2 linked regions of the Haloferula helveola genome follow. The protein of the gene in region 2 interacts with the protein of the main gene of each other region in a pairwise test. Links are inferred from orthologs where the notes say so. Each region holds a gene or a part of one and is shown on either strand. Other genes may lie near its edges. The genes, in order: HAHE_RS06260 and def.

Region 1 (6,132 bases), 2.6 Mb from region 2 along the record:
ATTCCCGTCCAGGAGAGGGATGCCGCGTCGAGTTCGAGGTGCCGATCCCGAAGGCCGGCGTACGCGGTCGCGCGCCGGCGAGATCCGGCACGCTGGTGGCCGCGGTCACCCCATCCGCGCTAGCGGGAAAACCAAGATCCGAGGGAGTGAAGTCATGAGTGAAGAAGCGATGCAGGAGAGAAAAGGGGCGACGTGCATCCGGGTGGCGCTGGTGGAAGACCAACTCGACACCCGGGAGAGTTGGAGGCGGTTGATCTCGTCATTCCCCGACTTCGAATGCACCTGTGTCTGTGCGTCTGCCGAGGACGCCCTCCGGATGATCCCCGAGAACTTGCCGGACGTGGTGCTGATGGATGTATTCCTGCCGAGGATGTCGGGCATCGAGTGCACCGCGCGCCTGAAGGCGATGAAGCCGGACATCCCGATCGTGATGCTGACGGCGTCCGACGAGGACGAGATCCTCTTCCTCGCGCTGGAGTCCGGCGCGGATGGCTATCTGTTGAAACGGACGAAGCCGGCCGATCTCCGAGCGGCTTTGCTGGACGTGCTCAACGGAGGAGCGCCGATGACCAGCGAAATCGCCCGCCACGTGGTCGCCTCTTTCCGGAAGAAATCCGGACTCTCCGATCCCTCGGTGGCCCTCACCCATCGCGAGGAGGAAACGCTCGTGCTGCTGACCAAGGGTTATTCGAACAAGGAGATCGCCGACCATCTTGGCATCGGGATCGAGACCGTCCGCAGCCACCTGAAGAACATCTACACCAAGATGCATGTCCGCTCCCGTACCGAAGCCGTGGCCCATTACATGTCGCGGCGCCTCGGCTGAAACCCACGTTAGTCGGCAAACCACGCCAGCACGTCCTTGAGCGTGTCGACGATCGCCTCGCCCGGGCTCATGTAGTCGCCGTCGGGCAGATCGGCACCGGAGTCCGGCGGGAAGTTGCGCGAGGCGCGTCTTGCCCGCTGTCTCTGGATATCGACCGACTTCAGTCGCTCCGCCTTGCGGGTTTCGTGTGCCTGGTGGAGGTGCTTTCCTCCCGCTCGCCACCATTCGAGCATCCGCCTCAGCTCACCACCTTCGACCCACACGCCATGGGTCCCGCAACGGTCGAGGATGACCCCGCTCTGGCCGCCGAAGTTGAGGTGGCTCATCATTTCCCGGCACATCGGGCAGCGCAGGTAGATGACCTCGTGGTTGTAGCCGAAGTTCTCCGAGATCTCCGAAAGCCGCTGGCGGTCGAGCCAGACCAGCGGATTGGTTTTCGCTTCCAACAGAGCCTCGAGTTCACCCGGATTGAAGAACAGGCCGAGGCAGGACTCGCAGCGCTCGATGCGGATCTTCGGATCGGCGTCGAACTCGATCACGCTCAGGGTCGATTCACATCCCGGACAGGGCAGGGATCCGTCGTTACCGAGGTCGCGGAAATGGATCTGCTGAAGGTCGACATCCTGCCGTGTGTTGCAGAACGGACAGATCGTCAGGTTGCCTTCAAGCCGGCCTCCGCAGTGAGCGCATTTCACGCGCCGAGCTTCGTCGCCGACGCTTGTTGCCCGCAAGGGGAAAGCCTGGGGGGAATTGGAGCGGCGCGCCTGTTATACTCCTCATGCAGCCGGCTTCCCTCGGCTCCGCGAGCTCGCTCGGAAGTCAGTAATCTCGCTCCAGAAGATACTCGGCGATCTGGCGAAGCCGGTGTGCCTTCCTGCCGAAGGGTTCAAGGGCCGACATCGCCTTCTTGGTCAGGCGGTGGGCTTCCTTGCGGGCCTTGTCGAGCCCGAGGATGGCCGGGTAGGTCGCCTTGGCCACGGCCTCGTCCTTGCCGGCGGTCTTGCCGAGCTTCTCGGTGGTCTGCGTGACGTCGAGGATGTCGTCGATGACCTGGAACGCGAGCCCGAGGGCGTGACCGAAGGTGGAAAGCGACTCGAGTTTCCCATCGGTGGCGTTGGCGCTCATCGCGCCGAGCCGGATGCTGGTCGTCAGAAGCGCCGCCGTCTTGGCTTCGTGGATCTTCACCAACTGCGCCTTGGTCAGGTCCTTGCCCTCACCCTCGAGGTCCATGACCTGGCCCCCGATCAGTTTCGTCGAACCTCCGGTGATCGCGAGCTCGGCGACGAAGGCCGCCAGCGGATAGCGCCGGGTCGGTGACGACTCGGACAGCACCAGGAATGCCTCGGTAAGGAGTGCGTCACCGGTCAGCACCGCCATGCCGTCGCCATAAACCTTGTGGCAGGTCGGCCGGCCGCGCCGCAGGTCGTCGTCGTCCATGCACGGCAGGTCGTCATGGACCAGCGAGTAGGTGTGCATCAGTTCGACCGCGCAGGCCGAGGGCAACGCGGCATCCGGATCGCCCCCGCAGGCTTCGGCGGCCGCGAGGCAAAGGACGGGACGCAAGCGCTTGCCGCCGGCGAACAGGCTGTAGCGCATCGCCTCGTGCACCGTGGCCGGCCGTTGCCTCGCCTTCGGCAGGAAGGCATCGAGGGCCGCATCCACCTCCGCGGCGCGGTCGGTCAGGTATTGCTTGAGGTCGTCCATGAGGATGGGGGATTCACCGCCAAGACGCCAAGGTCGCCAAGGAGGAATTCAGGTGGGCCGAACGGGGAGTCCGGGCGGTTCCGGGTCAGAGCAGCTCGGCGATCTGCACGGCATTGAGGGCCGCTCCCTTGCGGACCTGGTCACCGACGACCCACAGGTCGAGCGCGTTCTTGAAGACGAGGTTCTTGCGGATGCGTCCGACGAGGCAGTCGTCCTGACCGGTGGTGTCGAGTGGAACAGGGAACTGTCCGTTGGCCGGATCGTCCTTCACTGCGACTCCAGCCTTTCCGGCGTAGGCGGCTCGTGCCGCGTCGACATCGACCGGTCGTTCGAACTGGGCGGTGATCGAGATCGAGTGCGAACGGTAGACCGGCACGCGCACGCAGGTGCACGAGACTTTCAATTCCGGGAGACCGAGGATTTTGCGGCCCTCGTTGAGCATCTTCAGCTCCTCCTTGGTGTAGCCGTTGTCGGTGAAGGCGTCGACCTGGGGGATCACGTTGAAGGCGATCTGGCGCGGGTAGACCTTGGGTTCGAAAGTGCCGCCGGTGGCGATCGCATTGACCTGCTCCTCAAGCTCGACGATTCCCTGCGCGCCCGAGCCCGACACGGCTTGGTAGGTCGAGGCGATGATCGAGCGGAGACCGAAGGCTTCGTGAAGCGGGGCCAGCCCCATCAGCGCGATGATGGTCGAGCAGTTCGGGTTGGCGATGATCCCGCGCGGGGCGGTGCGGGCGGTGTCCGGATTGATTTCCGGGACGACCAGCGGCACGTCCTCGTCCATCCGGAAAGCCGACGAGTTGTCGATCACCACGCAGCCGGCCGCGGCCGCCGAGGGCCCGAATTCCTTCGAGATCCCGCCGCCGGCGGAAAACAGCGCGATATCGATCCCCTCGAACGAGTCGTGGGTGAGTTCCTTGACCTCGATCTCTTCGCCGCGGAAGGGGAAGCGTTTGCCGGCCGAGCGGGCGGAAGCGAGCAGGGTCAGCGACTTGACCGGGAAGTCGCGCTGCTCGAGGCACAGGCGCATCTCTTCGCCCACCGCACCGGTGGCGCCGACGATCGCGAGGTTCTTGGGTTCGCTCATGGAATCGGAAGGGGCGGGCAGTGTAGGGCCCGATGCGCGGCTGGCAATCCTGTCGTGCGTTTCCCATGACTCCGGGTGCGGAGGGTCGCCTGCGTGTGATTTTTGAACCGCGAATGGACGCCAATGGACGCGAATTCCGATACCGGCGAAGGGAATCCGATCGGATGGGGCTGTGAAGCCCGGGGACCGTAAGAATCGGACCGGCATGGCCCTTGGTTGGGAGAGATTTCCCGTTCATTCATGTGAATTCGCGTTCATTCGCGGTCCATCAATTCGAGGGTTGAACGCCGGATTTGCCGCCCCGGCTTTTACCTTGCGCGGTCGGGTCGGGTCGTTAGAGTGGGCGCGTTGTTGCCAGTCGGCAGCTCCACCCAAACATCGAACTACCTGACCTACTCAGATCATGAAAATCGTGAAGATCGCCCTCCTTGCCGCTGCAGCCGCCGGTACTTTCCTCGCCACTTCCTGCTGCGAGAGCGCTCCGGCTCCTGCTGCTCCGACCTACGTGGCTCCTGCCAAGTAAGGATTTCGGACTCCTCCGGCTGACCGCCGGGAGAGAAACAATGACTTAAAACCGGGGCGGACTGCTTGACAGTCCGCCCCGTATTTTCGACAGCATTCGCAGTCAACGTCACCAAAAACCAATGATGATCCGATTTCTTGCCGCTCTTAGCGCTTCCGCCATCGCCCTGATCAGCGCCTCCTGCTGCTGCACCGGCGAACCTGCCGCACCGGCCCTCCGCGAACTTCCGCAGTTCCAGGAGATGCCAGCCGCCGTGGAATACTCCAAGTAAGCGGTCTCTCCGATCCCAACGATTTTCAAGCACCGGCCTTCCCAAGGAGGCCGGTGTTTTTTTTGTGCTCTGATCCCGGCACGGCGCCTGCAGGTGAGGGCTCCGTGAAGCCTCTGTGAATTCCAACTTCGCCTCCTTTTTATCATTTTCCTAACACCGGCGACGCTTCAGGGGTTTTAGACCGTCAGACTTTTTCATTCTCCGATCCCCATGTCCCAGGAAGCCACCGCCCCGTCCGTCGACGCCGCCCGCGAGGCCGCGCAACGCATCTCCACCGAGCTCTCACGGGCGATTGTCGGCCAGGACGCCATCGTCGCCGCGCTGGTCGGCTCGCTATTTGCCAACGGCCACTGCCTGTTGGTCGGCGTCCCCGGGCTGGCAAAGACCCTTCTGGTCCAGTCGATCGCCAAGGTCCTCGGCCTCGACTTCAGCCGGATCCAGTTCACGCCCGACCTGATGCCGTCCGACATCCTCGGATCGGAGGTCATCCACGAGGTCCAGGGCCGAATGGAGTTCGAGTATCGGAAGGGCCCGATCTTCGCCAATCTGGTGCTGGCCGATGAAATCAACCGGACGCCGCCGAAGACGCAGGCCGCGCTGCTGGAGGCGATGCAGGAACGCCGCGTGACGATCGCCGGCGAGACCCGGGCGCTGCCCGATCCGTTCCTGGTGGTGGCGACCCAGAACCCGATCGAGCACGAGGGGACCTACCCGCTGCCCGAGGCCCAACTCGACCGTTTCATGTTCTCGCTCGACCTCGGCTACCCCGACCGCGACGAGGAGATCGAGATCGTCCGGCGGACGACGATCGGAGACTTTCCCACGCTCAACGCGGTGGTCGGTCCGGAGGAAGTCCGGGCGCTGCAGAAGCTCGTCCGGGCGATGCCGGTGGCCGACCACGTGCTCGGCTACGCCGTCGACCTCGCGATGGCGACCCGTCCGGCGGAAAGCACGGCATCGCAGGTCGCCAAGGACTACCTCGAGTGGGGCGCCGGACCGCGAGCTTCGCAGTACCTCGTCCTCGGGGCGAAAGCGATGGCGCTCCTCAACGGCCGTGCCGCACCGGCCTGCTCGGACATCCGGGCCGTCGCGCCGGCCGTGCTCGGTCACCGGATCGTGCCGAACTACCGCGCCACCGGCGAGGGCAAGAAGGCATCCGTCCTCGCCGCCGCCGTGACCGCCGAGGTCAAGGAACCGAACTACTGAAAACCGGCCCCGGATGACCACTCTCCCGGATCTCACCGAACACCTCCACGTCGGGGGGCGCTTCTGCTACCCCGACTGGGAGGCGATCGGCGAGATCATCGAGGAGAAGCTTCCGGAGTCAGAGAGAAGCGATGCGTGGATGGACGTCTCGCACCAGTGGGTCAACCGGATCCGCTCCGGACTGGGTGGTGGCTACCAAGTCCACGAGACGCCGAACTTCCTGCTGGTCACCGAGGCTCCGGATCACGTGGTCCGGGGTGCCAAGGAGTTCCTCGAGGAAGCCCTGAAACGGATCCTCGGAAGCCTTCACGGTGTGACGTCCGATGACGGCTACGGGAAGCACGTGGTGTTCATTTTCGGCAAGCTCGCCGACTACTATGACTACATCGATCCCTTCTATCCCGACGGCGAGCATCCGATGTCGGGAGGGGTTTGTCTGAGTGGCGCGGGCTATGTCCACTTCGCGCTGCCGGCAACCGACTACTCGTCCTATCGGACCGTCTTCGTCCACGAGT
Region 2 (6,330 bases):
GCGTAATCCTCAACCTCAACCCCATCCCGAACGCTGACCGAACGGATTGCTTCAGCCATCTTCTCAATCGCCACCTCGCGGATGCCGGCCAGCAGACCATCGGGATCGCCAACGTCCTCACCCGAGCGCTCCATCTCGGCGACCAATTCCCTGAATCGGGCACGTGAAGCCCCCACATCCAGCGGGATGCCCGCCTTATCGGCATCCATGAGACCCAGCAGCAGGTTCACATCCGTCAACGTCAACGGACCACCACGACCATAGCACGCCGGCCCGGGATCGGAGCCGGCGCTCTCCGGACCAACCTCGAGCCGCCCGTTCCTCCATTCGCAAATCGAACCGCCACCCGCTGCCACCGTTTCGATCTCAAGCGCGGGTGCCATCACCCGGGCCGGTCCGATCCGCTGTTCCTCGCGATACCGGAAAGGACCGTCAATTCGAGCCACGTCAGTACTCGTTCCGCCCATGTCGAAAGTCAGAACCTTCGGGTAGCCGGCCGCCCTCGCGAGTTCGGCGGCGCCGATGAGTCCTCCCGCAGGACCGGAAAGCAACGAGTCCTTGGGGTGATAACGATCGGCCGGAACGAGCCCACCGGCACTCGTCATCAGCCATGCCGACTGGTCACCCAGAGGCTCGGTCACACGACGGATGAAGTGGCGCATCACCGGCGCGAGGAAGGCATCGGCCAAGGCCGTCTCCGTTCTCGGCAGGAGACGGATCAATGGAGCCACCTCCGAGGACAGCGTCACTTGCTCGAAACCCTCCTCAATCAGCCAGCGACCGACCAATTTTTCATGGTGCGCGTCCCGCCACGAATGGAGCAGCGCGACCGCAGCCACCCGGCATCCGGAATCGAGGGCCCGACGCGCCACTTCGGCAATCTGGGAGCGGTCGGGCGGAACCAGTTGGGCACCATCCGCCGACAATCGACTAGAAACCCCGTAGATCGTTCTGGCCAACCGGTCGGCTGGTGGCTGCTTGAGCTCGAACAAGCGTTCCCTCCTCTGGTCCCCGATCAGCGTAAGATCCTCGAAGCCCTCCGTCACGAAGAGCGCAACGTCCGCACCCTTCCGTTCCAGCAGGGCATTCGTGCCGCGGGTGGTCGCGACCCGGAAGTCCATCGATGGCAAACGAACACCACTCGCGGTCCGGGTGAGGATTCGTGCGGCGACCACAGGCGCTTCCTCACCGCCATCCAGCTCGACCATCCCTCCATTGCCCGGGAGTTCGAGAGCACCCGACTCATGAACCACCACCGTGCGACCGTCCTCCGTCCGCCACCCGACCAGAAGTCCGTCAGGAAGTTCGGCGGCAGGCCCTTCGAGTGGACGCCGGCCATTCCGCAACTCGCCGAGCCGGACCCTCAACCGCCCGTCCGACAGCACCTTGCAGCGGCGTTCCTCGCCGTCCGGGCCGATCGCCCACGCATCAGTGAACGTGCCGCCGGTATCGACGCGTACCCTCCACCGGGCACTCATGCGGCCTCGATCCTCTTACGAACCGAAGCGAGCAACGCGTCAAATGCTCCACCGTTCGCATCGGGGACACTGTCGGGGGTCACGAAACGCGGCACCGAATGGGTCGGCACGCCGAGCCAAGCATCGAGCTTCGCGGCATCGAACTGCGGATGCCGGTCCGCCCGGTGATACTGGAGAACGAAGGGAATGGCTCGCAGTTCGAAACCGTTCCTCCGGGCGTTCTCCGAAGTGACGACGAGAGAATCCCACGCCGCCTGGAGGCAACGCGGTTCGACATCCATCACGCACATCACTCCGATGGCCCTGTGGAGAAGCAATTCTTCCGATGCCCGATACTCCTGGGGCCCATGCAGACAGGCGACCTCGAACCGCAGTCCGTCGACTTCCAGATCGAACTTCGCCGTCTCCCAGAATCCGACCCGGACCGCTTCCGGCGGTGGTTCGCCGAAACGGGCCGCGACCGATCGAAGAATCTCAAGTTTCCCGCAGCCGGGCGCTCCGACAATCACGAGCTTGGGGGCACGGATGTCGGATGAGCGCCTCATGTCGGCACAGGATGGGGCTTACATCCGCCCCAATTCGCGGGCGACGAGGATCAGCGTCTCACGAACGCCGGGTGCGAAGCTGCCGTCAGTCTGAACCGCCAGCAGAACCGAACCTTCGCGAATGAAGTCGACCGGAGCTTTGCCGGCATACAGGGTCACCGCACCATCACCGAAGCCAAGTCCGCCGATCACCCGTTTGATGGCTTCAACCGCACCTGCATCCGCCGAAGAAACCCGGCCGAGGTTGCGGATACCGGGAAGCGATCGCGACCGCTGGAGGATCTCGGATTCCGACAATTCGCGATCCACACCGAAGATGGCGCGGAGCTCCAACTGACGAATCGCGGTGGATTCGCTCTCAACGGCGCTTGCCGGGGCTGGCGTCGGAGCCGGAGCCGGAGCCGGAGCCGGAGCCGAGGCGGCAGGTGCCGGTGCGGGAGTCGCAGCGGGTGCCGGATCACCGAAAGGCGCATTCGACTCGGAACTCTCCTTGGCCGGCTCGGGAGCCGAGTCGGCAAACGGCGAATCCGAACTCGCCTTCGGCTCATCCGCTTCCTTGAACGGCGAATCGCCAAACCCGGCAACGGGAGGCTCGTAACCAAAAGGTGATTTGCCCTGACCGGAAGCAAACGGCTCGGAACCCTTATCGTCATCGGAGGTCAGACGGGTCGCCGGTTCGTCCTCATCGACCGAGAAGGGAGACTTGCTGCCACCCGACGGAGCCGCGAAGGGATTCTCCGGCCCGTCATCGACGGAAAACGGACTTTTCGGAGGAGACGCGAAGCCTTCCTGAGGCTCGAAGATACCTTTGTCTTTGCTCATGATTCAGCGATTTTTGGGGTAGGAACGCCGCTGCGACGTCATGGATATTTTGATTATCCTAATCTTCGGAATGAGTCGAGAACTCATCGTGCCAAGCTTCACCCCCCGGCCGCAAGCCGCTTTAATTTGCGACGCAGGCTGACCTTGGTCGCCGGCGAGACGCGATCGATGAAGAGCACGCCGTTGAGATGGTCGGTCTCGTGCTGGATCGCACGCGCAAGCAGACCGTCGGTTTCGAGCTCAATGACCGTGCCGTCGAGCTGGGGAAGCTTCGCGCGGAGGGCGGCCGGACGGCTGACATCCGCCCGGATATCACGGATGCTCAGACAGCCTTCCGTGTCCTTTTCCTTCTCGGTGCCGAGATCCAGTTCCGGATTGATGAAGACCAAGGGCATCCAGTCCTCGAGCTTCGCATCCTCACCGTTCACCTTGAGAAAACTGACACACTCGGGATCGTGCGCGACATCCACGACCGCGAGCCGCAACGCGACCCCGACCTGCGGTGCGGCGAGCCCCACCCCTTGGGCATCGTACATCGTCTCGACCATATCTTCCGCTAGCTTGCGGACCTCGTCATCCACCCGTTCCACCGGCTGGCAACGTTCGCGGAGGACAGGGTGGCCGTACTGGACAATGTCGAGAATCATTCGGAGTCGCTGGATTCGGCGGGCAAACTGATGCGCGCGGGGACGTCCTTAACTTCGATGCCCGCGGCGGTCAACGCATCCCAGATCGCGACAAGCTTCTCAAGGGACACATCCTTGTCCGCCTCGAGCTCCAGCTTGCGGCCGGGATTCTCCTTCACGTAAGCGTTCAAGTACGGCTTCAATAGTTTCAAATTGGGGACGGTCAGCTCATCGAGCCGGATCGCACCGTCGGCATCAATCGCCAGGATCGACCGTTCGTCGACGATCGTGTCCGAAGGGACTTCACGCACCGTCGGCAACTCGATCTTGAGCACCTCGCGCTTCTTTTTGAACTCCGAGGAGACAATGAAGAAGATGAGCACGATGAACAGGATGTCGATCAGCGAGACGATCGGCACCTGGCGCGGACGGGAAGCAGGACGTTCGAACCGCATCGGTCTCAATCGGCTTCACCCGCCGAGGGGTTCGGGACGAGCCGCGGCGACCGCTCGCAGACATGGGCGAGCTTGGTCAGCAGCACTTCCAGCCGTGCCGCATAGGTCTCGATCTTCCGCTGGAAGAATCCCTGGGCAATGATCGCTGGCACGGCGATCGCCATCCCGACGATCGTCGTCTTGAGAGCCCGCCCGATACCTGCGGTGATCATTACCCAGTCGGTATTGTCGGACCCGAGCCCGGAAAAGACCACCACCAGACCGGACGCCGTCCCCAAGAGCCCGAGAAGGGGCGCGACGCTGATAACCACATCGATCGACGCCATACCCGAGTGGAGCCGGACAATCTCCGACCGGGCCATGGCCTGGACGGCCTCGGCGATCTCGGACTGCGGCCGACCCCGCTGACCAACTGTGACCGCGCCCAAACGGGCGAGCGCGCTCTCACCCCTCTCAAAGGTATTGAGAACCTCTTCAACCCTCCCGGACTGGATACGGCTCTCGAAGGAATCGACGTCCGCCGCAAGATCGTCAGGTACGATCCGGGAACGGGCGAGAGTCAGGAACTTGTAGCAGATCGCCGCAACTCCCACGACCGAGGTGAGACCGAGAAGGATCATGAAGAATCCCCCCTCGCGGAAGAACAGCTCGATTTGCTCGATCACGCTGGGCGTCGAGCCGGCAGCTAACAGGGAGAGGACGGGTTGCATGGAAGAACAGTGAGACTCGGACTCAGAAGATGAAGTTGTAAAGCAGTTCGAGAGGCTCGCCATCGAGTTCCTTCTTCACGTCGGCCGGCATCTTCGGCAGGTCCGCTTCGCGGATCGCCGCGTGGGTGAAGCCGATCTGGATCGTTCCCACTCCGAACTCCTCGACCGTTCCGACAGTGCGCACCCGACCGTTCTCGTCGAGCACCACCCGGATCCGGATCACGCCCGGCGTGATAAAGTCCCGGTTGCGCACGACCTGACGCTGCCATGATTGCTCGATCGCCCGGCTCAGGGCGGCGTGGTACTTCCCCAACGGGCCGCTCTTCACATCCAAAGCGGAGCGGCCGCTGCGGGAGATCGAGCCCTTCAGCTCCGTCTTGCGCTGGTATCCCCGGAAGCCCGGATCGCTGCCCGGCTGGTTCTTCACCTCCTTCGGCTGCTCTTCGACAGCCTCCTCCTTGCGCTCGCCTTCTTCCGTCCGAGCCGTCTCGGGCGCAGACTTCGGCTCCTCCTCCACCATCTCGGGCGGAACCGGTCGATCGACCGGCAGAGGTCCATCAGCGAGCCGTTCCTTCGGCACCCCCGGGATTCCTTCTTCCGGAGCTTCGACTTCGGACGGCGGCGGACTGACCGGATCCGCAGGGTCGGCCGGTGGCGTTTCGACCGCCATCTCGGTCGGCTCTGCGGGAGCCCCCGCCGGATCGGCTTGATCCAGCGACCCATCCTGATACTCGCTCGTCGTCGTTTCGATCTCGTCGGGCACCCGCGGCTCGATGCCCGTCTGACTCGGCATGTCGGGCGCATCCGCGACGGCCGCGGCATCACTCGTCGCCAAAGTGTCCCGCTCGCCGATGAACTTCGGATTCTCCGGAAGCCCGGAAGGCTGGTCCTCCGATGTCCTCGCAAACCCCATTGGTTTCTCGACCGGTGGAGGCGGCGGCTCAGCCGCGACCATCGGCAGAATCGTCATCACCCTTTCCTCCGCAGCTTGCTCGCCCTGCTCCGGCTCGGGGATAGTGAAAATCAGCGAGTGCAGGGCCAAAAACGCGAGGACCAGGACCACCGTTCCATTCACCGCGACTGAAACCAGCACCGCTACCAGCCAAAGGCGGGCATCGCTGACTCGGTCGATGGTCTGGACGGCTTGCATCGCGGATTACCGCGAGCATCCACCGTGCCCGGAGATCCTGCAATCCACGAAATGCGGATCCGCCCGATCAGGCTCACCAGTTGATCGTGACTTCCGGGACGTGCTCCTCCGTCAAATCGAGCGAGCACTTCATGTAGAGATCCCCGAGGGGCGGAACCAAATCGCCACCCAACGTGTAGATGCCTGAACCGGGGCAGACCGGCAGACTCTCGAAAAACTGGTCAGGGCCGACCACCCGGGCCTCAAGCCCCAGAATCGTATCCCCCGGGCTCCGGCCGGACATGTTCGCATAGCCTCGAACCGCCTTCTGAACCGCGGTGATGTTGGCGATGCAAAGCGCCCGGTCACTGCCGCGCTTCCACGCCCGTGCCCCAATCACGAGAATCGAGGTGAGAAGCAGCATGATGAAGATCATGACCGTCAACTCGATCAAGCTTAGCCCGGGCAATGCCTTGGCGCGGACCAGCCTTTGCGGGACACCCGCACCTACGGCAAGCCCACCATCACGGGTGGCGTTTTTCATGGCTGGTTTGTGGGACAGTGC

The links.
Region 1: the proteins of def (region 2) and HAHE_RS06260 interact in binary tests that used the Escherichia coli proteins (3 or more experiments, as listed by UniProt). The link is inferred for Haloferula helveola from one-to-one orthologs.

What each region holds. Positions count from the first base shown.
Region 1 is NZ_AP024702.1:1,713,356-1,719,487, reverse strand. What follows is about bases 1,617-4,383. They hold HAHE_RS06260 (aspartate-semialdehyde dehydrogenase), read right to left. Parts: upstream 3,618-4,383; coding sequence 2,616-3,617; downstream 1,617-2,615. Other genes in these bases: HAHE_RS06255 (hypothetical protein), read left to right, coding at 4,262-4,383; HAHE_RS06265 (polyprenyl synthetase family protein), read right to left, coding at 1,646-2,530. Also shown: HAHE_RS06280 (ATP-binding protein), read left to right, coding at 1-158; HAHE_RS06275 (response regulator transcription factor), read left to right, coding at 155-826; HAHE_RS06270 (zf-TFIIB domain-containing protein), read right to left, coding at 835-1,521; more of HAHE_RS06255, read left to right, coding at 4,384-4,411; HAHE_RS06250 (AAA family ATPase), read left to right, coding at 4,622-5,617; HAHE_RS06245 (hypothetical protein), read left to right, coding at 5,631-6,132.
Region 2 is NZ_AP024702.1:4,313,576-4,319,905, reverse strand. Bases 1,719-4,683 are described here. They hold def (peptide deformylase), read right to left. Parts: upstream 3,493-4,683; coding sequence 2,944-3,492; downstream 1,719-2,943. Other genes in these bases: HAHE_RS16285 (hypothetical protein), read right to left, coding at 4,659-4,683; HAHE_RS16290 (MotA/TolQ/ExbB proton channel family protein), read right to left, coding at 3,932-4,636; HAHE_RS16295 (biopolymer transporter ExbD), read right to left, coding at 3,489-3,926; HAHE_RS16305 (hypothetical protein), read right to left, coding at 2,042-2,845; HAHE_RS16310 (hypothetical protein), read right to left, coding at 1,719-2,023. In the rest of the region: HAHE_RS16315 (hydantoinase B/oxoprolinase family protein), read right to left, coding at 1-1,478; more of HAHE_RS16310, read right to left, coding at 1,475-1,718; more of HAHE_RS16285, read right to left, coding at 4,684-5,786; HAHE_RS16280 (hypothetical protein), read right to left, coding at 5,860-6,309. UniProt on the Escherichia coli protein: Removes the formyl group from the N-terminal Met of newly synthesized proteins. Requires at least a dipeptide for an efficient rate of reaction. N-terminal L-methionine is a prerequisite for activity but the enzyme has broad specificity at other positions.